4 regions of the Neobacillus sp. KR4-4 genome follow, and region 1 is predicted to be linked to each of the others. Evidence: riboswitches for the same ligand, from Rfam matches in the RefSeq annotation. Region 1 holds a riboswitch; each other region holds the start of a gene.

Region 1 (6,196 bases):
TGGGGCAGGGATACGTTGGGATTCGGTCTGTATTTATATAGGAATAACAAAAACAAATAACCTTACAAGCCTTATATACCAAGGCTTCAACCCTATTTAATCAAACGTTTGATTAGTTTTTCAGCAGTATTTTCCGACCTTTTTTAATCAAACGTTTGATTAGTTTTTCCACAAAAAAAATTCTCACTCCAGAAAAATCCTTTAATACTAAGGCCTCGCCCCCATTTAATCAATCGTTTGATTAGTTTTTTCAAAAATACCCTATACCCTCATAAATCTATATATCTCAAGGCTTCAGCGCTTTTTAATCAATCGTTTGATTAGTAACCACAATTAGACTTATAAAACCACATCTGTTACACTAATATAGTTACCCAAGGTAATTATTACTCTAGCTAACTATTCGACTTATTTGAGGTGATTTAAATAAAGACTTCACAAAAATTCTTTCATCAATTATTGATGCTTTACCGTCCGTTTGAAAATAAATTGAATTTCCATTTGGCTGAGCATCAACTTCACAGAGCTCAATGGTCCATTTTTCACTGCTTATCCAATAATGGACCTGCTACACTTGTGGATCTTTCTCATTATTTATATGTAGAAAAGCCCACAGTTACTAGGACTATTAATCGATTAGAGGAACTGGGCTATGTCGAACAGGTTCCTAGCCATGATAAACGTGAAAAGCGGATACAGCTGACAGAACTAGGAAAAAAAGTATATATGGAAGTTCGTGTCACGATTGATCAGTTTGAAAATGACATCTTAAAAGGTATCTCAGAACCTGAACAGCTTGAAACCATCCAGGTTATGGGGATCATTCGAGATAATATTATTAAGTAAGGGGTTAAATAACGTGAATCAACCAAGAGCTAAACTTTGGACTAAAGATTTTACGATTGTTTCCGGGGTCAATTTTTTCGTCACTTTAGTCTTTTATTTATTAATTGTCATCATTGGTGTCTATGCAGTAGACGAATTTCATGCTTCCACAAGTCAAGCTGGTCTTGCCACAGGAATCTTTATTGTTGGTTCATTAATTGGCAGGTTTTTAATCGGTAGATTTATTGAGTCTATTGGAAGGAAGAGAACATTAATCATTGGTGCCATCCTTTTTATTTTCACACTTCTTTTATATTTTCTGAATTTCGGGATTACCTTCCTGCTTATAACACGACTACTCCATGGGATTGCAGCCGGAATGGTTGGTACAGCAACAGGAACGATCGTGGCCCAGATTATCCCTGCTTCACGGAAAGCTGAAGGAATTGGCTATTTCAGCATGAGCGCAACATTGGCTACCGCAATTGGCCCATTCATTGGCCTATACATGACCCAGCATACGGATTTTCAAATGATATTTATTTTCTCCCTTGTAATAGGGATCATTAGTTTAGTCACAGCGTTCTTTGTAAATGTGCCTCAATTAGAAGGAACACCCCAACCAACTGAAACAAAAGGATTTAAACTTTCTAATTATATTGAGCCCAATGCATTGCCAATTGCAGTTATTACATTAGTAGTAGCTTTTTGTTATTCCAGCGTTCTTTCATTTATTAACTTCTATGCAATAGAAATTGACCTAGTAAGCGCGGCAAGTTTCTTTTTCTTAGTTTATTCTATTGCCGTGTTGTTATCACGCCCCCTTACCGGCCGTATAATGGATTTAAAAGGGGCAAACTATATTATGTATCCATGTATTATTGCCTTTGCCGTTGGTTTGTTTCTGCTTAGCACCGCAAGCATCAGCATTATTTTATTAGCAGCAGGAGTATTAATCGGCCTTGGTTTCGGTAACTTGCAATCAAGTACCCAAGCCATAGCAGTAAAACTAACTCCTCCCCATCGGATGGGATTGGCAACTTCCACTTTCTTTATCTTTCTTGATGCGGGTCTGGGGTTCGGTCCATACATCCTCGGGTTTATTATACCGTTAACAGGCTATCGTACTTTGTATGTCATTTTAGGTGCAGTCGTTCTTGCATCGATGGTTCTTTACCACTTCCTGCACGGTAAGAAAGAACTTCCAAGAAGAACCAGGGTGAATGAACCAACACCTGGCACTCATTGATTTCTAGCACCACCCTTCAGGCGGCAGACATAAAACCCGTCTTAAGCAAATATGATTAACATAACAATCCTAAATAAAGGGGTCGGTAAATTTGATGATTTTTAATAAAATTGCATTATCCTTCGTAGTTTTCTTTTCCATCAGTATGATCATAAATACTTATTTAGGAGAAAAGGAACAGATTCAATCGGATGTTATTTATTTTGTGATGAACGGGTTTGCATATATTGTATCTGCATTAGAAGTAGAAAAAGAAGAACAGGGGTTAGAAACTGCATAAACTTTACAAATATAGTTCCTTTTCCCCCTTGAAACAAAAGGAATATTCTGATATATTTACTATTAATTATATATTTTTCTTACTTCAATACTTTTGAAGTGAGGATAGAGGTGCAAAGACCATTAGTACACAACTGGAGGATAATGAGGTCCAACGATGGTTGTAAAAAGGGGAATTTGCCGAAGTTTCATTGATTCTCATTATCATGAAGCTGGTTCTGCTATTGAATAAATACAGAACTGTCATATAGGAGACTATATGGAGGGCTATCTTACGCACGGGAACTTAGTTTTATTTATGTTTCTACTGCAACAGTGAACCCTCACTGTTGCTTTTTTGCGTTGAATTTTGAATGGCCTTGCCCACCTCTAAATTTTATAAAAATTTATTAAAAGGGTGAGAAAAAATGAATTTTGGCCAAGTTTTAACCGCAATGGTTACACCATTTGATCAAAATGGCGAGGTTGATTTTAACGCAGTAAGAAGATTAGTAGATTATTTAATTGAAAATGGGACGGACGGTCTCGTCGTTGCCGGTACAACCGGTGAATCTCCAACTTTAACGACGGATGAAAAAATCGCTTTATTTAAAGCTGTTGTCGTCGCAGCGAGAGGAAGAGTCCCAGTTATTGCTGGCACTGGCTCGAATAATACACGGGCATCTATCAGTTTAACAAAGCAAGCTGAAGAAACAGGTGTAGACGGGATCATGCTCGTTGCTCCATACTATAACAAACCTTCCCAAGAAGGTATGTATCAACATTTCAAAGCAATCGCTGAATCTACATCATTACCGGTTATGCTTTATAATATCCCTGGTCGAAGTGTGGTCAATCTGTCCGCAGAGACCATTGTTCGCCTATCCCAAATCGAGAATATTGTTGCTGTTAAGGAAGCAAGCGACAACCTGGATGACATGGCTGCTATTATTAGCCAAGCCCCTAGTGATTTTACCCTTTATAGTGGGGATGACAGCTTAACACTGCCGGTTTTAGCGATTGGCGGTGCTGGAGTTGTATCTGTTGCTTCTCATGTAATTGGCAATGAAATGCAAGAAATGATAAATCATTTTAAAAATGGACGCGTCCAAGAAGCGGCTCACTCTCATCGCCAACTGCTGCCTCTTATGAAGGCATTATTTACGGCTCCTAATCCGGCCCCAGTAAAAGCAGCCCTGAACATGAGCGGGGTGCAAGTTGGTGGACTTCGATTGCCATTGCTGCCTTTGAGTCACGATGAAGAAATGGCATTGCAAGTGGTTTTACCTGGACACCAAGTCAAAACATTAATTTAAATACTGGTAGGCTGTCAACACATAGGGAATTTTGAATTCCGTGCTGTTGACAGCCTTTTATTTTTCGGACCCTGACTGAAATTTTTTCACTTTCCCTTTCCAATAAAGTCCAACCAAAAGGGCATACTATTCATATTTACATGGAATAGGGAGGATATTTACTTGCAAACCAATAATCAGCAATTATCCATTTTTGCTTTAGGCGGTATCAATGAAATCGGAAAAAACATGTATGTGGTTCAATATGCAGACGATATTTTTATTATTGACTGCGGCGGGAAGTTTCCAGATGAGAGTTTATTAGGAATTGATTTAATTATCCCTGATATTACCTATTTGGTAGAAAATCAGGAGAAAATCCGTGCTTTGATTGTCACTCATGGACATGAGGACCATATTGGCGGGATTCCGTATATATTAAGAAAATTGAACGTTCCTATTTACGCTACCCGCTTTACCTTGGGCCTGATTGAATTAAAAATTGACGAACACAGGTTGAATGGCAACACGAAACTCGTGACGATTGATTCAGATTCCAAGCTTGAGTTTGGAGAAACAACCGTTTCCTTCTTCAGAGTAAGTCATAGTATCCCGGATTGTCTCGGCATTGTTTTTCATACTCCTGAGGGGAATGTCGTTCATACTGGGGACTTCAAATTTGATTTAACACCGGTGAATAATCAACATTCTGATATTCATAAGATGGCTGATATTGGTGAGCAAGGTGTCTTAGTTTTAATATCAGAAAGTACCAATGCCGAGCGTAAAGGGCTAACGCCATCCGAGCAAATGATTGGTGGCACTTTAGATGAAGCCTTCATGAAAGCAGAAGGAAAAATCTTTATATCTACGTTTGCCTCGAATGTAAATCGTGTCCAGCAGGTCGTCGCCTCTGCCATAAAATCCAATCGAAAGATCGCCCTGCTTGGCCGTAGTATGGTAAATGTCGTTTCTGTTGCGATAGAGCGCGGGTATTTAAACGTGCCAGAGGGAATGCTCATCGAAGCACGGGATGTTGACCAACTGGCGCCGGAAAAGGTTGCCATCCTATGTACCGGAAGTCAGGGGGAACCTATGGCGGCCCTTGCGCGACTAGCAAGCGGGAACTACCGGGATGTTTCCATTTATCCTGGGGATACAGTTATCTTAGCTGCCTCCCCAATACCGGGCAATGAAAAATATGTGTCGAGAATCATCGACAACTTATTTCAACTAGGTGCTAAAGTGATCTATGGCTCGGGTAGTTCAACGGGCATGCACGTTTCGGGGCACGGTTATCAGGAAGATTTAAAGCTCATGCTTACCTTAATGAAACCAACCTATTTTATTCCGATTCATGGTGAATATCGAATGCTGCATCATCACCAGATGTTAGCAGAGTCCGTGGGCGTAGAAAAGGGAAATACATTTATTATTAAAAATGGTGATGTAGTTGATGTCGAAAATTCCGTAGCACGTCAGACCCGGTCCATTCCAGCTGGGGATACGTATGTTGACGGGATGGGCGTTGGCGATGTTGGGGACATTGTGCTCAGGGACCGGAGGCAGCTTTCTGAAGATGGAATGCTCGTAATTGTGATTACCATTAGTAAAGGAGACCGGAAGATCATTTCTGGGCCTGACACGATTACCCGCGGGTTCGTCTATGCCCGTGACTCAGACCAGCTCCTCAAAGAGATTAACCGCCTTACTAAGAAAACCATTAATGACCTCCAAACTGAAAATATCCGCCAATGGAATGTCATGAAACAAAACATCAAGAAAAGCGTCGGACAATACGTATTCGCCCAAACAAAAAGAAAACCGATGATTCTCCCTATTATAATTGAAATATGAAAAAGGGTGTCAGGCACCATGTGAAAAAATTTCACATGGTGCCTGACACCCAATGTTTTAATTACCTTCATTTTTAACCTGTTGGCAATTTTATTTTATCTAGTATAGTGGTGAGATAGTTTTTGACTGTGTTGATTTTTGTATGTTCTTTGAGGTGATGTTGGCGGATTACTTCCATATCTTGTTTTTGGTCAATGGGGTCTTCATCCATTAGTTCGGCGTTATAAATTTTATCCCCGTTATGAATGCTGCGAATGGAATTGGCTAGTTCATCACTAGGGCTATCCTTCAATAAAAACCCACTTACCTCCGCCCGTAATGCACGCATATAATATCCACTTCGCGCAAAGGTAGTTAGGATAATCACCTTGCAGCCAAATGACTTTAATGCTTCTGCTGCCTCTAGCCCACTCATTTCAGGCATCTCTATATCCATAATACAAACATCAGGCTGAAGTTGATGCACTAGTGAAAGCGCCTCTTCCCCATTGCTCGCCTGACCGACCACTTCCATATCTTCTTCCAAATTCAAGAGAGAACCCATTGCTCCAAGCAGCAGTTCCTGATCCTCTGCAATAACGATTCGAATCATGTAAGCTCTCTCCTTATCCGGCAGTTGTTATGTAAATAACAACTCCCCTTAATGAAGGGGAGCTAGCCTGTTATAATGGGACCCTTAGTTGTTAAATTTCCGGTTTCACTTGTTGGACAG
Region 2 (6,196 bases), on a different contig from region 1:
TGATTTTCTCGATGACGCCCATAATATAGTACCCCCTGAATTATTTCGTTTCTCCAAATAATTAATATTTTTATATATTAGTATAAATATTTAAAAAAATCAATATTTTCTATACAATAATTATTTTCAGAAAAAACGTAAAGGCTTACATATTTAAAAAGGATTTACAGCAGATATTTCATCTGTGCATTATTTGAAAATTATCTATATAATAAAAATTATATTTATTAAGGAGCAGACAAATAATGACAAAAACACTTACTAGAGCACCATTCAAAGCCGATCACGTCGGAAGCTTCCTTCGTCCCGAACGACTAAAACAAGCACGTCTTCAAAAAGAAAACGGAGAAATCACAGCGGAACAGCTTCGTGCCATCGAAGATGTAGAAATTATTAAATTAGTAGAAAAACAAAAAGAAGCAGGTCTTTCCGCTGTAACTGATGGGGAATTCCGCCGTGCATGGTGGCATTTCGACTTCCTAGCGGGCCTTGAGGGCGTTGAGCTTTATGAAGCTGAGGCAGGAATTCAATTTCACGGTGTCCAAACAAAAGCTCACGGACTAAAGGTGAATGGCAAACTAGACTTCGGTCCGCATCCATTTATCGAAGACTATAAATTCTTGCACAGCATCAAGGGTGACCATGTCGCAAAATTCACGATTCCAAGTCCAAATATGCTCTTTTTTAGAGGAGTTATTGAGGAAGCAGTTTATCCAAACAAAGATGAGTTCTTTGATGATTTAATTAAAGCCTACCAAAAAGCAATTCAGGCATTTTACGAGGCAGGCTGCCGTTATTTGCAGCTTGATGACACTTCCTGGGCAGTGTTCTTTTCCGAGAAAGGCCATCAACAAATTGCCGATAAGGGCTATACACCAGAAGAATTAATTAAAATTTTCACCCGTGCCATCAATGAATCGATTGCTAACAAACCAGAAGATATGGTCATCACGATGCATATCTGCCGCGGGAACTTTAAATCGACCTACACAGCAAGCGGCGGTTATGATAACGCTTCTGAATATATCTTTGGCGAACTGAAGCTTGATGGCTTGTTCTTAGAATTTGATGATGAGCGCTCTGGCGGGTTTGCACCGCTTCAACACGTTAATCGGAAAGATTTACAAATTGTTCTTGGTCTAATTACATCGAAGTTCGGTGACCTAGAAGACCCGGAACGTATCAAAGCCCGTATTGCAGAAGCTGCAAAGTATGTAGACTTAGACCAGCTATGCCTAAGTCCGCAATGCGGATTCTCTTCTACCGAAGAGGGAAATCTATTAACAGAGGAACAGCAATGGGATAAAGTTAGACATGTGATTTCGATTGCGAATGATGTGTGGAAATAAGAGAAATTCGAAAGCGCGGGGGCGTTCCTTTGCTTCCGTTGTCCGTGGTATCAACTATCCTAATATCTATATTTACACAAAAGGCAAGGGCTGCCACCCTATGTATCTAAATGTTGTACAAAAGTAGGGTTAAAATATATGGCATATCAGGAAAAGGGAATCCGAAACTCCCTTTATTTTTAAGGAAATATGGGTATTTCCCAATTTAAACGGAAGTTCCCCGTTTATTTTTCAAACACAGAGAAATCATCATTAAGCTATAACAGAGCCATAAGATAAAAAACTTGCCTTGAATACTCCAAGGCAAGTTTGATGGCATTCTATAATATTTGGTTCAAAAACCTTTTTGTACGTTCATGTTTTGGATGGACAAAGATATCATTTGGATGTCCTTCTTCAATAATATTTCCGTCTGCCAGCATAATGACTCGGTCGGCCACTTCTTTCGCAAAGCCCATTTCATGTGTCACAATCACCATCGTCATCCCGTCACGTGCGAGATCCTTCATTACCTGCAGCACTTCACCAACAAGTTCAGGATCCAACGCTGAAGTCGGTTCATCAAAAAGCATCACTTTTGGTTCCATCGCTAATGCTCTCGCGATTGCTACCCGCTGCTTTTGCCCGCCGGATAATTGTTCTGGATAGTAATTGGCTTTATCCTCTAAGCCTACCTTTCTAAGAAGGGCCATGGCTTTGGAACTCGCTGCTTCCTTTGTTTCCTTTCTGACAAACATCGGTGCTTCGATAATATTTTCGATGACTGTTTTATGAGGAAAAAGATTGAAATGCTGAAACACCATTCCTACCTTTTCTCTTACTTTATTTAAGTTTGTTTTTGCGAGGTCTATTTTTTCAGAATCAATGATAATGTCACCGCTCTCTGCCACTTCTAAAAAATTGAGGCAGCGAAGCAGCGTACTTTTACCAGAGCCGCTGGCACCGATCAGAACAACGACCTCTTTCTCTTCTACACTTAAGTTAATCTGTTTTAATACGTCAAGCTTACCAAAGGATTTTGAAAGATGGCTCATTTCAATCATGCGATTACTGCCTCCTTAGGTCTGCTGACATCCATTTTCTTTTCAATCCGATTAGCAACCCATGTGAAAATCAGAACGATAATCAAATAATAGACGCCGACAACAAAGTACGTTTCAAATGGCATATAGTTTTCACCTTGGACACTAAGAGCCGTGTTATATAGATCCGTCACGGCAATATAGGCAACAAGGGAAGAATCTTTTAAGCCAATAATAAACTGATTGGCTAAAGACGGAATTGCTCTTTTGAAAGCCTGCGGGAAAATAATTCTCCTCATCGCAAGAGAATAGGACATTCCGAGTGACCTTGCCGCCTCCATCTGTCCGCGGTCAATGGATTGCACCGCTCCTCTAAAAATTTCCGCAATATAGGCTCCTGTATGTACACCTAATGCCAGAGCCCCTGCCGTGAAGCTGTCCAGGTTCACGATATTGGCAAGTCCATAATAAAGGAACATAATCTGAACAATGAGAGGCGTTCCACGAATAATACCTATATAGATATCGGCAATGCGATTTAGTATTTTACTAGAGGAAATTTTAAAGCCCGCGAAAATTATACCAATCACCATGGCAAATAATAGCGAGATGGCCGTTATCGCGATGGTCATCCAAGAAGCTTTCAAAAAAGCAATTCCGTGTTCACTAAAAATACTGATAATATTTTCAATAAATATCATGATGCGTACCTCCTTCGTTGAATCGTGCAAGCACCCACATCAGGTGCTTACACTAAAATCTTTGATCCTCTCTTACTTTTCCATGATGTTTGTATTAAACCATTTCATACTGATTTTTTCATACGTCCCATCGTCAATCATCGATTGGATGGCTTCGTTGATTTTTTCAGCGAGCTCTTTGTTTCCTTCAGCTACCGCTACACTGACACGGTCTTCATTCAATAAATCGCCAATGGCCTTAATTTTTAAGCCTTTTTCATTTTTAGCACTCACACCGACAATCTTATCCGTGATGACCGCATCTAAACGGCCAAGCGCCAAATCTTGAAGGGCGTTAACGTCTGTTGGATAGCCTTTCACTTGATCAGATAATTCATCGGCCATGTCTTTCCACGTACTTGCTTGAATAACACCAATTTTTTTGCCTTTTAAATCCTCTTTCGATTGAATCGCAGAATTGCCCTCCGCTACAAAAATCTGTGCACCAGATAAATAATATGGATTGGTGAAATCAACTTGCTTATCTCGCTCAGGTGTAGCAGTCATACTTCCAATAATGGCATCATATTTGTTTGCCTTTAATCCTTGGATAATCGTTTCCCATGGATTGGTTACAGGGTTGGCTTCAAGCCCGATTCTCTTAGCAATTTCTGTTCCAATTTCAACATCAAATCCAGTCAATTTACCGTCTTTCTTAAAGTTTAACGGTGGATACTGCCCGGTCATCGAGAATGTTAACAGCCCTTTTTTCACTAACTCATGCTTAGAGCCACTTGCTTTTGCTGCCTTTTCTCCATCAGGCTTCTCCGTGCCGCAAGCAGATAAAATCAACATCATCGCCGCTGCTAATAAAAATGCAAACTTTTTCATAAAAATCCCCTCCTAGGTAATAAAAAAAACACCGTCCATGTGAGTATGACGGTGTTCTACACACCCTCATCGGTTAGCATTGGTGAAGATAGTTCTCCACAATTCCAAGGAACTGTGACAGTTCTGCCCCTATTCGAGTGCAGACCCAGCTTTCTGAACGCAGTGATTTCAGAAGCTTCGGCGATGGATCCTTTTTCCTATTTTCATAGATTTCACTGAATCTCCAATAGGATACTAATATCAATCGCGACCTCTACCCCATCTAATGCTTAAAGATGAGGATTTATATTTAGTTTAATGAAACAAGTTTTAGTATATATAAATATTCTTACTTTTGCAATAATATTTTTGATGTTATTTTTTATCAAAATTAAAGACTTGACGGGCTTTCTCTTCTGATATACATTTTTTCTAAATACCAATTTACTAGAAAAGAAGGTCAGGCGTATGTTGCAATGTCGTGAGGATGTGCTGACATTCACGAAACAGCTTGTAAACATTGAAAGTGTCGTTAATACCAATGGCGAAAAGGCCATTGCACAGTCTTTATATTCTATGATTTCTTCTATTCCCTATTTTTCACAAAACCCTAGCCACCTAGTGTTAGAACAAACACTCAACGACGATCAAGAGCGTTATAATGTTCTTGCTTTTGTGAAAGGAACGAAGGGAAATAGCAGCCGCACGGTGATTTTGATGGGTCATATTGATACGGTTGGGATTGAAGATTTTAACCATTTAAAAGACCAGGCTTGCTTCCCAGACCAACTGATGGAGTCACTAAAAACGGAACAGCTGCCGGCTGCCGCTAAAGAGCATTTAGACTCAGGCGACTGGTTATTTGGCCGCGGCGTCCTTGATATGAAAAGCGGGGTTGCCAGCCACTTATATCTCTTAAACTATTATTCCGAGCACCCTGAAGAACTAGACGGAAACATCGTTCTCTTATCAGAATGTGACGAAGAGGACAGTTCACACGGTGTTCTTTCCGCATTGAAAACATTGAAACGCTGGAAAAAGGAACATGGGTTTACCTATGTAGCCGCGATTAATGCGGATTTCGTTTCACCAAGATATGAAGGCGACGAAAATCGCTATATCTACAAAGGGACCGTCGGAAAGCTTCTGCCATCTTTCTTTATTACAGGAGCAGAAACGCATGTAGGCTCCGCCTTTGAGGGACTTGATCCGAACTTTATTGCCGCCGAGCTGACCAGGCAAATCAATTACAATCCAGAGCTTTGTAACGAAGCATTTGGTGAAACAACCGTGCCTCCTGTTTCGTTAAAACAAACGGATTTGAAGCCTTCTTATACCGTTCAAACGGCCTTAGCTGCCTATGTTTATTACAATTTCTTTATTCATTCCTGGTCGCCAAAGGACGTGCTTGAAAAATTAAGGGAACAAGCGATCATTGCTTTTACCAATGCCCTGACTTCCTTTGAAGAAAGGTATAAACAATACAGCACATTAAGCGGCGAACCCTATGTACAGCACCCTTGGAAACCTAGAGTGATGACGTACGAGGAAATGGAACAATTATTGGTTGAAGAGAACGGCGAAGCGTTCACGGCACATATGAGTCAATTTAAAGAACAGCTTTTAAAAAATACAGAACTAGATACGCGCATGTTTGCGGCAAAAGTGGTCGAGGAAGCATGGAAATGGATGAAGGATAAAAATCCGGCCATTATTCTGTTTTACTCATCCCTGTACTCTCCACGAATTGAATTGACAGGGAAAACAACGGACGAGCTTGCTTTAATTACGGCCTTGGATGAAGCAGTGGATGAGCTCCAGCCATACTATCAACATCCGATGGTGACACGTAACTTTTTCCCTTATATCTCAGATATGAGTTTTGTTGCGCTTAGTGATGACGAAGCCGGTATTAATGCCGAATCGAACAATAACCCTGGCTGGGGCACCAAGCTCTTTGTAGACTACCAAGACATTCGCGATATCAATGTACCAGTAATCAACATCGGCCCTTATGGTCTAGATGCTCACAAGAAACTTGAAAGACTAGAAATGACTTACTCCTTTGAAATCGTACCAAATCTAACAAACCTCGTGATTCAGAAACTATTAAATCATTGAGGCCAAAAGCCTGTAGACTCGTCTGGTCTACAGGCTTTTTTGTTTTGCGGCACCGGCGCGATCGGAAAATAAGCGGAGTTTTTCCGGTTAAATGCAGAATGGAGCTCGTTTTGGGGTAAATAAGGGAAGTTTTTCCGGTTATTCAAAGCGAAAT
Region 3 (6,196 bases), on a different contig from region 1:
GATTGATATTTTACGGGAGTCAGGTGAAACGTTTGCCTATCCAGTTGAGTGGGGCCTTGACTTGCAAACCGAGCATGAACGCTATTTAAGTGAAAAGGTATTTAAACGACCTGTATTTGTTACTGATTATCCAAAAGAAATCAAAGCTTTCTATATGAGACTAAATGAAGACAACAAAACAGTTGCTGCAACAGATTTATTAGTACCGGGTATTGGTGAATTGATTGGCGGAAGTCAGCGTGAAGAACGTGAAGAAATCTTAGCAGGTAAAATAAATGAACTTGGCATGACTGAAGAAGATTACTGGTGGTACCTGGAATTAAGGAAGTATGGCGGTACGAAACATTCAGGATATGGTATTGGTTTTGAGCGTTTAATTATGTATTTAACAGGAATGACTAATATTAGAGACGTAGTTCCGTTCCCAAGAACAACAGGGAATGCAGAGTTTTAATTAAAAAGAGAAGACCAGTTTTCGAATTGGTCTTCTCTTTTTTGAAATGACAATAAAGTATAAGTTTTTGAAATTAGATTACTGTCTAGCTCCAGCGCCCTAGCGGCTAGTGTCCTTCGCTCTCCACCTTTCGATAAGTCAAGCACGAATGCGCCTCCGGCTCTTCGTGTTTCCTTTATCTCAGTTGGAGCGCTCCAGGCCATACGCCGCTGACCAGGGGCTTACGCTTTTCTAATTTATTGATCCTTTAATTCCTCTTCGAAAAAGAATGTTTCCGGGTGTTCCTTAACGATATAAGAATATCTTTTCATGTTTTTTACATATTGTGATTTTAGAATGGTGACGACTTCGCCAGTTTCAATAATATTTACTGATTGTCCGTTTTTGTATAGATTGGTTGAGTTTTTCACTTTAACACCCCTTTACCTATTCCTTATTTAGTATATCATAAAATCCTTAATCCCATTGCTTTCTTATTGGATAATTAAGCTCAATTGGAAATCTTAAAGCCCACTTCCTTTCAAAACAAAACGTAATGTGTTATGCTTTAATGAAAGTGAGGTGTCATTTTGACAAATTATAAGGCAAGAAAAAGTAACCTCAAAGTATTACTATCCAAAAACGGTATGGACTTGGAAAGTTTGGGAAGGAGTACAAATATTCCCCAAGCTCAACTCAACGACTACTTGTCAAAGAAAGTAATGAACCTAAATACTGCAATGACCATTTCCAAAGAATTGAATTGCCGCATTGAAGATTTATATATTTGGTCTTCAGAGGAGAAAGAAGCATAGAAGCATAAAAAACAGACTCAACATAGAGTCTGTTTTTTTGTATGAAAAAAATAGCACGCATTTTTGCGTACTATTTCTTTGGAATTAAGGGTTTAAGTCACATTCCTTTAAAGGAATTACTTTCGTTTTCTTTGTTAATTTATATCCCACCCAAACAAGTAAGAATAATGGCAGGCCGATGTAGGAGACTAATACTCCATTCCAATCGATATGTTCACCCATAAATGCTGAATAGTTTTGTCCTAAGACAACAAATCCACATACAAGAAAAGCAAAGATAGGGCCAAATGGGAAAAGTTTTGATTTATATGGTAATAAGCTCAAATCTTTGCCTTGGGCAATAAAAGCCTTTCGGAAACGATAATGACATACTGCAATCCCCAGCCAAGCGATAAAGCCGGACATGCCTGAAGCGTTTAACAACCAGATATACACTGTTCCATCACCAAAGAATGAGGCAAGGAAAGCAAGTGTCCCCACCAAAGTTGTTGCAATTAAGGCATTTACTGGAACGCCTCTTTTGTTTAATTTTCCAAGGAATTTAGGAGCTTTACCTTGTCGGGCCAAATCCCAAAGCATACGAGTTGATGCATACATTCCTGAATTTCCTGCCGATAAAACGGCGGTTAAGATTACTGCATTCATGATTGATGCAGCGAAAGCAATTCCTGCCTTTTGGAAAACCAAAGTAAACGGGCTTACAGTAACGTCGCCATTTGCTAAATTGTCATTTGTATAAGGAATAAGAAGCCCGATGACTAAAATCGCCAATACATAAAATAATAAAATACGCCAGAACACCTGCTTCACGGCACGTGGGATGGCTTTTTTTGGATCCTCTGTTTCACCAGCTGCTACACCTAAAAGTTCAGTTCCTTGAAAGGAAAAGCCTGCAGCCATAAAGATGCCTAGCATTGACAAAAATCCACCGTGGAATGGTGCATCACCAATCGTGAAGTTCTTGAAGCCAGGTGCTTCATTACCCATGATACCGAAAATCATTAACGTACCAGTAACAACAAAAATAAGAACTGTTACCACTTTAATTAAGGAAAACCAATACTCTGCTTCTCCAAATCCTTTAACAGAAAGGTAGTTTAAGAGAAACATAATCACTAAAAAGATACCGCTCCAGATAAATGAAGGAGTATTTGGGAACCAGAATTTCATGATCATCGTTACCGCAGCTAATTCTGCAGCAATCGTTATGGCCCAGTTATACCAATAGTTCCAGCCGAGCGCAAAACCAAGGGAGGGATCGACAAATTTGGTGGCATACGTACTAAAGCTTCCTGCAACGGGCATATAGGCACCCATTTCAGCTAACCCTTGCATCAAAAAGTAAACCATGACACCAATAACAAGGTAGGATAGGATGGCTCCGCCAGGTCCTGCGCTATGGATTGCGCCGCCGCTAGCAAGAAAAAGACCCGTTCCAATCGTTCCGCCAAGCGAAATCATGGTGAGATGACGAGATTTTAACCCTCTTTTTAAGTCCGATGGAGCTTTTTCTAGTGTTAAATCACTGGTATATTCAGATTCTTTTAATACTCTAGCATTTTGCATAGTCTTGACTCCTCTTTTTTCTTTTTTTCGTGAAGGAGTTTGGAATACAAAAATGCCATCGAGGAATAATCGATGGCATTACAATACCCCGCATCATACCTTCCGAAAGATAGCTCAACACGATTAGCTGGTAGAAATAATCGTGACAGTTCTGTTCCTATTTGAAGACAGACCCAGCATGCTTTTTGAAGAGTAAAAGCACACTTCGGCAGTTTTTCCTTTTAAGTAGAGTCATGAATGTCTCTCACATCTCGTCCACTTTACTAATAAAAACCGCGACCTCTACCTCATCGGTTTGATGAGGATTTATCATATGAAATTAAATATATTAATATAGTAAATGAATTTTTATAGATTTGTCAATATGTAATTTTCTAATCAGCAATAAACAGATAATTTGTTTTTTTTAAATTAATTTTTTTATTTTACTTTAAGTGAGAGTATCGGTATTATTTTGAATTAGAATTGATGCCTGTTCGTATTAGGAGGATTTTTACCATGCAGATTGTTGGAATGATATTGGGATCTCTAATTATTGTGGTTGCCTTTAACCTTTTCTTAATCCCACATGAAGTATTGAGCAGTGGATTAAGTGGAATTTCAATGATATTAGGGATGATCTCACCGGTGAATACAGGGGTGGCAAATTTCCTTTTGAATTTTCCTTTGTTAATTATTGGATATAAAATGTTAGGAAAAAGATTTATCGTGAATTCGATCTTTTCGGTTATTGTTATCTCGATAGGATTATATGTAATTCCCGTATTTGCGATCGCAGATGATAGAATTCTTTCATCTATTTTTGGTGGTGCGTTAACGGGCTTAGGTGTCGGAATCGTTTTCCGTTGTTCCGGATCGACTGGGGGATTTGACATTATTGGCATGATCGTAGCAAGAAAAAGGGATTTTCCAATTGGTACTTTACTTTCAGGCATGAATGCGGTAGTTATTATGATTAGTGGATTTTTGTTTGATTGGGATTCTGCACTTTATACCTTAGTATCTATTTTTGTGACAGGTAAAGTAGTCGATGCAATCTATACGGATCATGCAAAATTAACTCTAATGATTATTACAGATAAAGGCGAAGAGATGAGGAATCATTTACTAAAGAATTTGTATCGAGGCTTAACTGTTTTGGACGGTGTTGGCGGATACTCAAATAACCAGCGGAATGTATTGATAACAGTCATTTCCAGATACGAACTTAATGAAGTGAAACACTTAATCACGGAAGTCGATTCGCGTTCCTTTGTTAATATTACAGAAACGATTGAAGTAATGGGGCTGTTTCATCGGCCAAGTCCATAAATAAAGGGTTGCATCTATTAAATGGATGTAACCCTTTTTGTTTCATCGGGATTTTCCTCGTTTTTTTATCCATTTCAATAACACATGGATAACTTCTTCAAGATCCTTCCCAGCTGGAGTTAATTCATATTCCACTTTCTTAGGTGAAGTGGCAATCACCCTTTTAATAATCAATCCTTCATTCTCTAAATCACGCAAGCGTTCGGTTAACAATCGATCAGAGATTCCAGGAATGGAAGTAACAATTTCATGGTATCGCTTCGGGCCCTCCATAAGTGAAAAAATAACGGAGCCCATCCAACGTTTACCAATAAATTCAATCGCATTATGAAAATTGGTACATATATGCTTAATTTCCTCTTCAGAAGGAGTCATACACTTGTGGTTGTTCGGTTCATTCATATAATATCCCTCTTTTTTACTTTTCTAACGATATCATATCATAGTTTATTTTCTTGACGAAAGGTACTTACTAATAGTAAGATGATTTTGCACTTACTATTAGTAAGTTAAATTGATTAGGGGGAAATCTCTCATGCAAACTACTTTAACGAAAAGTTTATCTGATGTTATCAAAGAACGTCACTCCGTTAGAAAATATGATTCAACATATAAAATTTCTCAAGAAGAAATAAAAGAAATGTTAAAAGAAGCAACACAAGCACCATCCTCAAGTAATCTACAACCATGGCGTTTTATCGTGATCCAAGACCAGGAGTTAAAAAAGGAACTTAGAGCAGTAGCCAATAATCAAGAACAAGTCGAAACAGCTTCTGCTGTTATTGCTGTCTTAGGTGATAAGGAAATGTATAAAAGCGTGGAAAAAGTATACCAAAGTGCCTTTGAAGCTGGTTTTATGGATGAGGCTAATATGAATAGATTAATTGAAGGTACCAATAAAACCTATCCATTTGCTTCAGAAGAAGTCTTAAAAAATATTGCTTCATTTGATGCTGGTTTAGTGTCAATGCAATTGATGTTGATTGCAAAAGATCGAGGATATGACACCGTTCCAATGGGTGGATTTGATAAAGAAAAATTTGTGAAAATGTTTAATGTTGAAGATCGACTATTTCCAATTGTCCTGATTTCAGTGGGGAAGGCGGCAGCACCTGCTTTTAATACTACTCGTTTGCCTTTGGAAGATGTTTTAATAGAATATAAATAAAAAAGGAGGCGCATGAAAAATTTTCATGCGCCTCACGGTTTAGTTATTGATATACTTTTCAAATACATACCCAAAATCTTTGACTATATATTGCTTTTTGCTGTCTTCTAACCATTGAAAAGCCGCTTGATTAAGCATTTTGAATTGTACAACCAAATTACTGTCTGCACTTGTCACACGACCTAAAGTAGTGGAGGCAACATCTAAGCTTTGTTTAGCGAACTGAAGGGAAATTTCATTTTCATGTGATATTTCTGAAATTTTAATTAGGGCTTTATATAAATCCTTAATTTCCTCAATATGTTTTTTATGTACATCAATGGAAAAGGGCACTGAGCCGATTCTAAATTTAATTTCGACGTCAAGGTCTACCGTACCAGCGGTTTCGAGATATACGTCTGAGATTCGGTTGGTAGCATAACTATAACGATGGAGCATCCGTTTTTTGCTAGTTGCACTTGTGCCATCTAAATGGATAAGAGCATTATTGGTAAAGCAATATTCATCTGATTTGGATTTAATAAGAAAATAAATTTTTTCATTGTCTTCATGCATGACATAATCGTCTGCGTCTACCTTGTCATAATTCTCGGGTTTAATAACAGAGCCCACATCACTTAATCCTAAAATATCGGCAGCTACTTTTCCAAACATGAATATCACCCTCACTTTTTTAATTCTCCATCCTTCTTACGAATGGGGGACAATAAAGTTTCATCACTACTCCAAAAACTTTATACGTTAATATTCACATATATAGAAAAAAATTACAACTTGATACTTCCCCTATTATAATGGAAAATACACTATATACATATTAATAATGTAATAGAAGGAGTTGAGGTTATTGCGGCCGATTATTTTAGGGATCTTAGCGGCTTTCTTTTTTGCATTTACGTTTAT
Region 4 (6,196 bases), on a different contig from region 1:
TAAGGGCGAGCGGAATGCTTCCGCTCGTTTTGTATTTTGTTTATTTTGGGGATAATAATTGATGAAGCAATTTATTAGCTTGATTTTTTAAACGATGTTATACTTTCGGTAGTAACTCAGTAATCATTAGGAGGGCAATATAAATGGCAATTTCACATTTAACTGATCAAAACTTTTCGGCTGAAACTGGTTCAGGCCTTGTTCTTGTAGATTTTTGGGCACCATGGTGCGGACCTTGTAAAATGATCGCTCCCGTTCTTGAAGAACTTGATTTAGAAATGGGCGATAAGGTAAAAATCACTAAACTTGATGTGGATGATAACCCGCAAACTGCAGCAAACTTTGGTGTAATGAGCATCCCAACTTTATTAGTGATGAAAAATGGAGAAGTCGTTGATAAAGTTGTCGGCTTCCAACCAAAAGATGCACTAGCAGGTGTTTTAGAAAAACATGTGTAAATAAAATGAAAATGCCTTAGCTTGGAAATAACCCAGCTAAGGTTTTTTTATTTTTCCAAGAGACTACTACTTTTAATTATGCGCCGTTTCCTTTAATATTTTAACAGTAGATTATATATAAGACGGGAGAGAGTGGCCGGAATGAATGAAACAATTAAGCAAAAACTGACGCTGCTGCCGGATCAACCTGGCTGCTACTTAATGAAAGACCGTCAGGGAACGATTATTTATGTGGGAAAAGCTAAGGTACTAAAGAATCGTGTCCGTTCCTATTTTACGGGATCGCACGATGGGAAGACACTAAGACTTGTCAATGAAATTGAGGACTTTGAATATATCGTAACCTCTTCGAATATTGAAGCACTTTTGCTGGAATTGAATCTTATTAAAAAGTACGATCCAAAATACAATATCATGCTGAAGGATGATAAAACCTATCCGTTTATCAAGTTAACAGCGGAAAAGCATCCCAAACTTATTATCACAAGAAAAGTAAAAAAGGATAAAGGCAAATACTTTGGTCCGTATCCCAATGTGACAGCTGCAAATGAAACCAAAAAGCTTCTTGACCGAATCTACCCGCTCCGCAAATGCTCAACCCTGCCGGACCGAGTCTGTTTATACTATCATTTAGGACAGTGCCTGGCACCATGTGTGAATGAAGTTCAGGAAGAGCAGTATAAACAGATGACGGATGAAATCACCCGCTTTTTAAATGGCGGGTATAAGGAAATAAAAAAAGAGCTGAAGGAGAAAATGGCTGCTGCCTCCGAAGAATTGGACTTTGAACGTGCAAAAGAATACCGTGACAAAATCATCCATATTGAAACGATTATGGAAAAACAAAAAATTACGATGACCGATTTTACTGATCGTGATGTTTTTGGCTATGCCGTCGATAAAGGCTGGATGTGTGTGCAAGTCTTTTTTGTCCGCCAAGGCAAACTAATTGAGCGGGACGTTTCTATGTTCCCCGTCTATAATGAGCCAGAGGAAGAAATCTTAACGTTCCTCGGTCAGTTTTATTCGAAAGCCAATCATTTTAAGCCGAAAGAAATTCTCATTCAAGATGATGTCGAGTTGAGTTTAGCAGAACAACTGTTGGAAGTTAAAGTGCTTCAGCCGCAACGAGGACAGAAAAAGGATCTTGTGCAATTAGCGATTAAAAATGCAAAAATTGCTTTGAATGAAAAATTTTCACTAATTGAAAAGGATGAAAATCGAACCATTAAGGCAGTGGAGAACCTGGGAGAATTACTGGGAATCTACACGCCACACAGGATTGAGGCTTTTGATAATTCTAACATCCAAGGGACAGACCCTGTATCAGCAATGGTAGTGTTCATTGATGGCAAGGCGAACCATCGTGAATACCGTAAATACAAAATCAAAACGGTTCAAGGGCCGGATGATTATGAATCGATGCGAGAAGTAACGAGAAGAAGGTACTCACGCGCGCTAAAAGAGGAACTCCCTCTTCCTGATTTAATCATCATTGATGGTGGTAAAGGGCATGTTGAAGCCGTACGAGACGTATTGGAAAATGAATTAGGCTTAGATATTCCGCTCTCGGGGCTTGTAAAAGACGAAAAACACCGGACATCCCAATTGCTGTATGGCAATCCTTTAGGAATTGTTCCGCTCGGGCGAAACAGCCAGGAGTTTTATTTACTGCAAAGGATTCAAGATGAAGTCCATCGTTTTGCGATCACCTTCCATCGCCAACTGCGCGGAAAAACTGCGTTTCAATCCTTGCTTGATGATATTCCGGGAATTGGGGAGAAACGGAAAAAGTTATTGTTAAAACAGTTCGGCTCGGTGAAAAAAATGAAAGAAGCAAGTAAAGAGGAATTCATTAATATTGGAATTCCTATGAATGTGGCCGAAGAATTAATCAAAAAACTTCAATCCTAGAGATTGTCAGAAAAAAAGGAACATGCTATAATAAGTGAAAATTTAATTTACTATCACTTTTACGTATTAAAGTGAAGGTAGAGGTGCGAGCTTCAAGAGTAGTGGTTCTGAGAAGGATGAGCTTCTGAGAAGAATCATGAAAGGGGATGTTCGCCGAAGTAAAGAAGGTCTCATAACTTTCTTTTCTGGTCCCGTATTGAATAAATGCTGGATTGTCAAGACTAATGTCTTGGAGAGCTATCTTACATTGTAGGTGCGAGAATTTTTTTCGTGTTTTAAGCAATGAGATGCCCTTCTCATTGCTTTTTTGTTTTTATTTGGGGAAAAATATGAATTACATCTGGAGAAGGGGAAAACAAACATGGGGATTATTGTACAAAAGTTCGGAGGCACCTCCGTCGCTAATGTAGAAAGAATTTTAAATGTCGCATCATGTGTAAAAGGTGAGGTTGACCGCGGAAATAATGTGGTTGTTGTTGTTTCTGCAATGGGAAAATCTACGGATACACTCGTCGGTTTAGCAAAGGAGATTTCAGCGCAGCCAAATAAACGGGAAATGGACATGCTGTTATCGACCGGGGAACAAGTAACGATTTCGTTACTGTCTATGGCTCTCAACCAGCAAGGTCTTGATGCTGTGTCCTTTACTGGGTGGCAGGCTGGTATTATGACCGAACCAGTCCATGGAAATGCCCGGATTTCTAATATTAAAACAGCAGCGATTGAATCACAGCTTGAATCCGGCAAGGTGGTTATTGTTGCGGGATTCCAAGGAATCACCGAAGAGGGTGAAATTACTACACTTGGCCGTGGCGGTTCCGATACCACAGCCGTTGCACTCGCAGCAGCCTTAAAGGCAGATAAATGCGACATATATACGGATGTAACGGGAGTTTTCACAACGGATCCAAGATATGTGAAGAGTGCTCGCAAGCTATTATCGGTATCGTACGATGAAATGCTGGAGTTAGCTAATTTAGGTGCAGGAGTACTTCATCCGCGAGCAGTGGAATTTGCTAAAAACTATCAAGTACGTCTCGAAGTTCGTTCGAGCATGGAGAAAATAGAAGGAACAGTTATTGAGGGGGAAGCAGCAATGGAACAAAACTTAGTTGTCCGCGGAGTTGCATTTGAGGACGAAATTACAAAAGTAACAGTATTAGGGTTGGCTAATTCATTAACAAGCCTATCAACCATTTTTACCACACTTGCTGAAAATCATCTGAATGTGGATATTATTATCCAAAGCACAACTGAGGGTGGATCTGCGAATTTGTCCTTCTCTATTCATACAAATGATCTATTAGAAACATTAAAGGTCCTAGAAGACAATAAAGCTGTTTTGAATTATGAGCAAATTGATGCTGAAAACAAATTAGCGAAGGTGTCGATTGTCGGATCAGGGATGATTTCCAATCCCGGTGTAGCAGCAAAGATGTTTGAGGTACTCGCTGCAAACAACATCCAAATCAAAATGGTCAGCACATCAGAAATAAAAGTGTCGGCCGTTGTAGAAGAAAAAAATATGTTAAAAGCAGTAGAAGCTTTACACGAAGCATTCGGACTTGCAGTTCAATAAAAAAGAATGGTGTCAGGCACTATTCGGTGCCTGACACCATTTTCAATTAGTTTTTTTCCCATTTCACTGTGAAAACAACTTTATTGGATTTTTTTATTGGATGTTCGAAGGTTTCGGCGTTGGCTTCTTTTTGCAATTCAATTTGTTGGGCAAGGAATCCTGCTTCAAGTTGGAAAAAATGTTCAGCCTTTGACTTAACTCGTGAAATAATGAGCGGACTAATTAATTCAAATTGGAACTCAGTTTTATTTTCTTTCACAAGTTTTAACTGGCCCCATGAGGCCTTGGCGAAGAAATCAATAATCTGTTCTAAATCCATTAATGGATATTTTCGTGCAAGTCGTTTTCCAGCCCAATATAAAATTTCAGGTGTGTCTTTCCCTAAAATCTCAGGCAAGAGAACTTCTCTGATTAGTTCATATCCGAAGATGGAAATAGTTCTAGGTTCATCAATATCGATCGTTTCATTCATAACTGTACTATTATTCACAAGCTTCCCCTCTTTCTATCATTCTATTATATACATTTTTGGTTAATTTTTAGTACAGTTTTTCTAGTTATAATGAATCAAATTTAGCTTATTTTTTTGTTATTTTGCAATATCTTACCTTGTTTTCCATGATAATTATCATTCCCGATAAAGAAATAATAACAACCGTTTTTTCTTGGTAATTAATTGAAGGAATTCAAGAAATGTTGAGAAATGACCCATTTTTTTAGCGAGTATATATTAATTATTATAATATCAATATATTTAAAAAATTTTAGTTTTATCCGAGTAATGTGTATCCGTTTTCTTGACGCTCTTAGATGATGGGAGTAAAATGAACTTGTCACATTATTGTCACAGTGATGCGAAGTTTCGACAAAAGTGGATTTAATTTGATAGAAACTGAACATCATTTTTTTTAAACATTATAGGGGGGTAAATTTATGGCGGGTAATCGAGAGTTTGTTTATCGGAGATTGCATTCGTTGCTAGGTGTTATTCCAATCGGGATCTTTGTCATGCAGCATCTAATTGTGAATCACTATGCAACAGAAGGGGTAGAATCCTTCAACAAAGCAGCGAACTTTATGGGGAATCTTCCATTTCGCTATGTTTTAGAAACTGTAATTATTTATTTACCGATTTTATTCCATGCAATCTACGGGCTGTATATCGCTTTTACAGCTAAAAACAATGCAAGTCAATATGGTTTTTTTAGAAACTGGATGTTTATGCTACAACGTGTGTCTGGTGTAATTACACTAATTTTCATCACATGGCATGTGTGGGAAACTCGTATCGCTGCTGCTTTTGGAAATGAAGTTAACTTCCAAATGATGCAAGATATCCTATCATCCCCATTCATGTTTGGATTTTATGTTGTTGGTATCATTTCAGCAATTTTCCACTTTGCAAATGGCTTGTGGTCATTCTTGGTAAGCTGGGGCATTACAGTATCGCCTCGTTCTCAAGTGATTACTACATACGTGACAATCGTTATTTTCTTGGCTCTATCTTATGTTGGTGTAACGACATTACTAGCTTTTGTATAAAAAATGAACGATTGCTCGGAAAAATATTGGATTTTGGATTAAGGGAGTGAGTCACGAATGAGTAAAGGTAAGGTTATTGTAGTCGGCGGTGGTTTAGCTGGCTTAATGGCAACGATTAAGGTTGCTGAAACAGGAACACCAGTAGAATTATTTTCTTTAGTGCCTGTTAAACGCTCTCACTCTGTTTGTGCCCAGGGTGGTATTAATGGAGCAGTAAATACAAAAGGTGAAGGGGATTCCACATGGATTCACTTTGATGACACAGTATATGGCGGAGATTTCTTAGCTAACCAGCCGCCAGTAAAAGCAATGTGTGACGCAGCACCTGGAATTATTCACTTAATGGATCGTATGGGAGTTATGTTTAACCGTACTCCTGAAGGATTACTTGATTTCCGACGCTTTGGTGGAACACAGCATCACCGTACTGCATTTGCTGGAGCAACCACTGGTCAACAGCTGCTTTATGCATTGGATGAACAAGTTCGCCGCGAGGAAGTAGCAGGCCTTGTAACGAAATATGAAGGCTGGGAATTCCTTGGTGCAGTTGTTGATGACGATGGTGTGTGCCGCGGGATTGTTGCTCAAAACTTAAAAACAATGGAAATTAAATCTTTCTCTGGCGATGCCGTTATTATGGCTACTGGAGGCCCTGGTATTATTTTTGGAAAATCAACTAACTCTGTTATTAATACAGGTTCTG

The links. Region 1 has a riboswitch for lysine ahead of dapA (4-hydroxy-tetrahydrodipicolinate synthase). Riboswitches for the same ligand answer to the same signal wherever they lie in the genome.
Region 2: linked by a shared signal. The riboswitch ahead of ACE198_RS25635 (ABC transporter substrate-binding protein) and the one ahead of dapA (4-hydroxy-tetrahydrodipicolinate synthase) in region 1 are both predicted to bind lysine.
Region 3: linked by a shared signal. The riboswitch ahead of ACE198_RS05255 (amino acid permease) and the one ahead of dapA (4-hydroxy-tetrahydrodipicolinate synthase) in region 1 are both predicted to bind lysine.
Region 4: linked by a shared signal. The riboswitch ahead of ACE198_RS07595 (aspartate kinase) and the one ahead of dapA (4-hydroxy-tetrahydrodipicolinate synthase) in region 1 are both predicted to bind lysine.

What each region holds. Positions count from the first base shown of each region.
Region 1 covers NZ_JBHHJU010000001.1:6,047-12,242, reverse strand. The annotation lists gene ACE198_RS00100 (SAM-dependent methyltransferase) at 1-60, shown strand, start outside; gene ACE198_RS00095 (MarR family winged helix-turn-helix transcriptional regulator) at 427-846, shown strand; gene ACE198_RS00090 (MFS transporter) at 860-2,074, shown strand; gene ACE198_RS00085 (hypothetical protein) at 2,169-2,354, shown strand; lysine riboswitch at 2,452-2,631, shown strand; gene dapA (4-hydroxy-tetrahydrodipicolinate synthase) at 2,761-3,648, shown strand; gene ACE198_RS00075 (ribonuclease J) at 3,811-5,484, shown strand; gene ACE198_RS00070 (response regulator) at 5,558-6,076, opposite strand; gene desA (Delta(5) desaturase DesA) at 6,168-6,196, opposite strand, start outside.
Region 2 covers NZ_JBHHJU010000038.1:32,839-39,034, forward strand. The annotation lists gene ACE198_RS25615 (bile acid:sodium symporter family protein) at 1-22, opposite strand, end outside; gene ACE198_RS25620 (5-methyltetrahydropteroyltriglutamate--homocysteine S-methyltransferase) at 246-1,349, shown strand; gene ACE198_RS25625 (amino acid ABC transporter ATP-binding protein) at 1,670-2,392, opposite strand; gene ACE198_RS25630 (amino acid ABC transporter permease) at 2,389-3,072, opposite strand; gene ACE198_RS25635 (ABC transporter substrate-binding protein) at 3,145-3,942, opposite strand; lysine riboswitch at 4,024-4,206, opposite strand; gene ACE198_RS25640 (M20/M25/M40 family metallo-hydrolase) at 4,390-6,042, shown strand.
Region 3 covers NZ_JBHHJU010000004.1:28,551-34,746, reverse strand. The annotation lists gene asnS (asparagine--tRNA ligase) at 1-454, shown strand, start outside; gene ACE198_RS05265 (hypothetical protein) at 691-864, opposite strand; gene ACE198_RS05260 (helix-turn-helix domain-containing protein) at 1,024-1,248, shown strand; gene ACE198_RS05255 (amino acid permease) at 1,333-2,814, opposite strand; lysine riboswitch at 2,917-3,107, opposite strand; gene ACE198_RS05250 (YitT family protein) at 3,313-4,125, shown strand; gene ACE198_RS05245 (winged helix-turn-helix transcriptional regulator) at 4,168-4,527, opposite strand; gene ACE198_RS05240 (nitroreductase family protein) at 4,661-5,293, shown strand; gene ACE198_RS05235 (PH domain-containing protein) at 5,333-5,947, opposite strand; gene ACE198_RS05230 (DMT family transporter) at 6,141-6,196, shown strand, end outside.
Region 4 covers NZ_JBHHJU010000005.1:181,602-187,797, reverse strand. The annotation lists gene trxA (thioredoxin) at 144-458, shown strand; gene uvrC (excinuclease ABC subunit UvrC) at 600-2,372, shown strand; lysine riboswitch at 2,443-2,620, shown strand; gene ACE198_RS07595 (aspartate kinase) at 2,734-3,951, shown strand; gene ACE198_RS07590 (YslB family protein) at 3,998-4,441, opposite strand; gene ACE198_RS07585 (succinate dehydrogenase cytochrome b558 subunit) at 4,885-5,493, shown strand; gene sdhA (succinate dehydrogenase flavoprotein subunit) at 5,551-6,196, shown strand, end outside.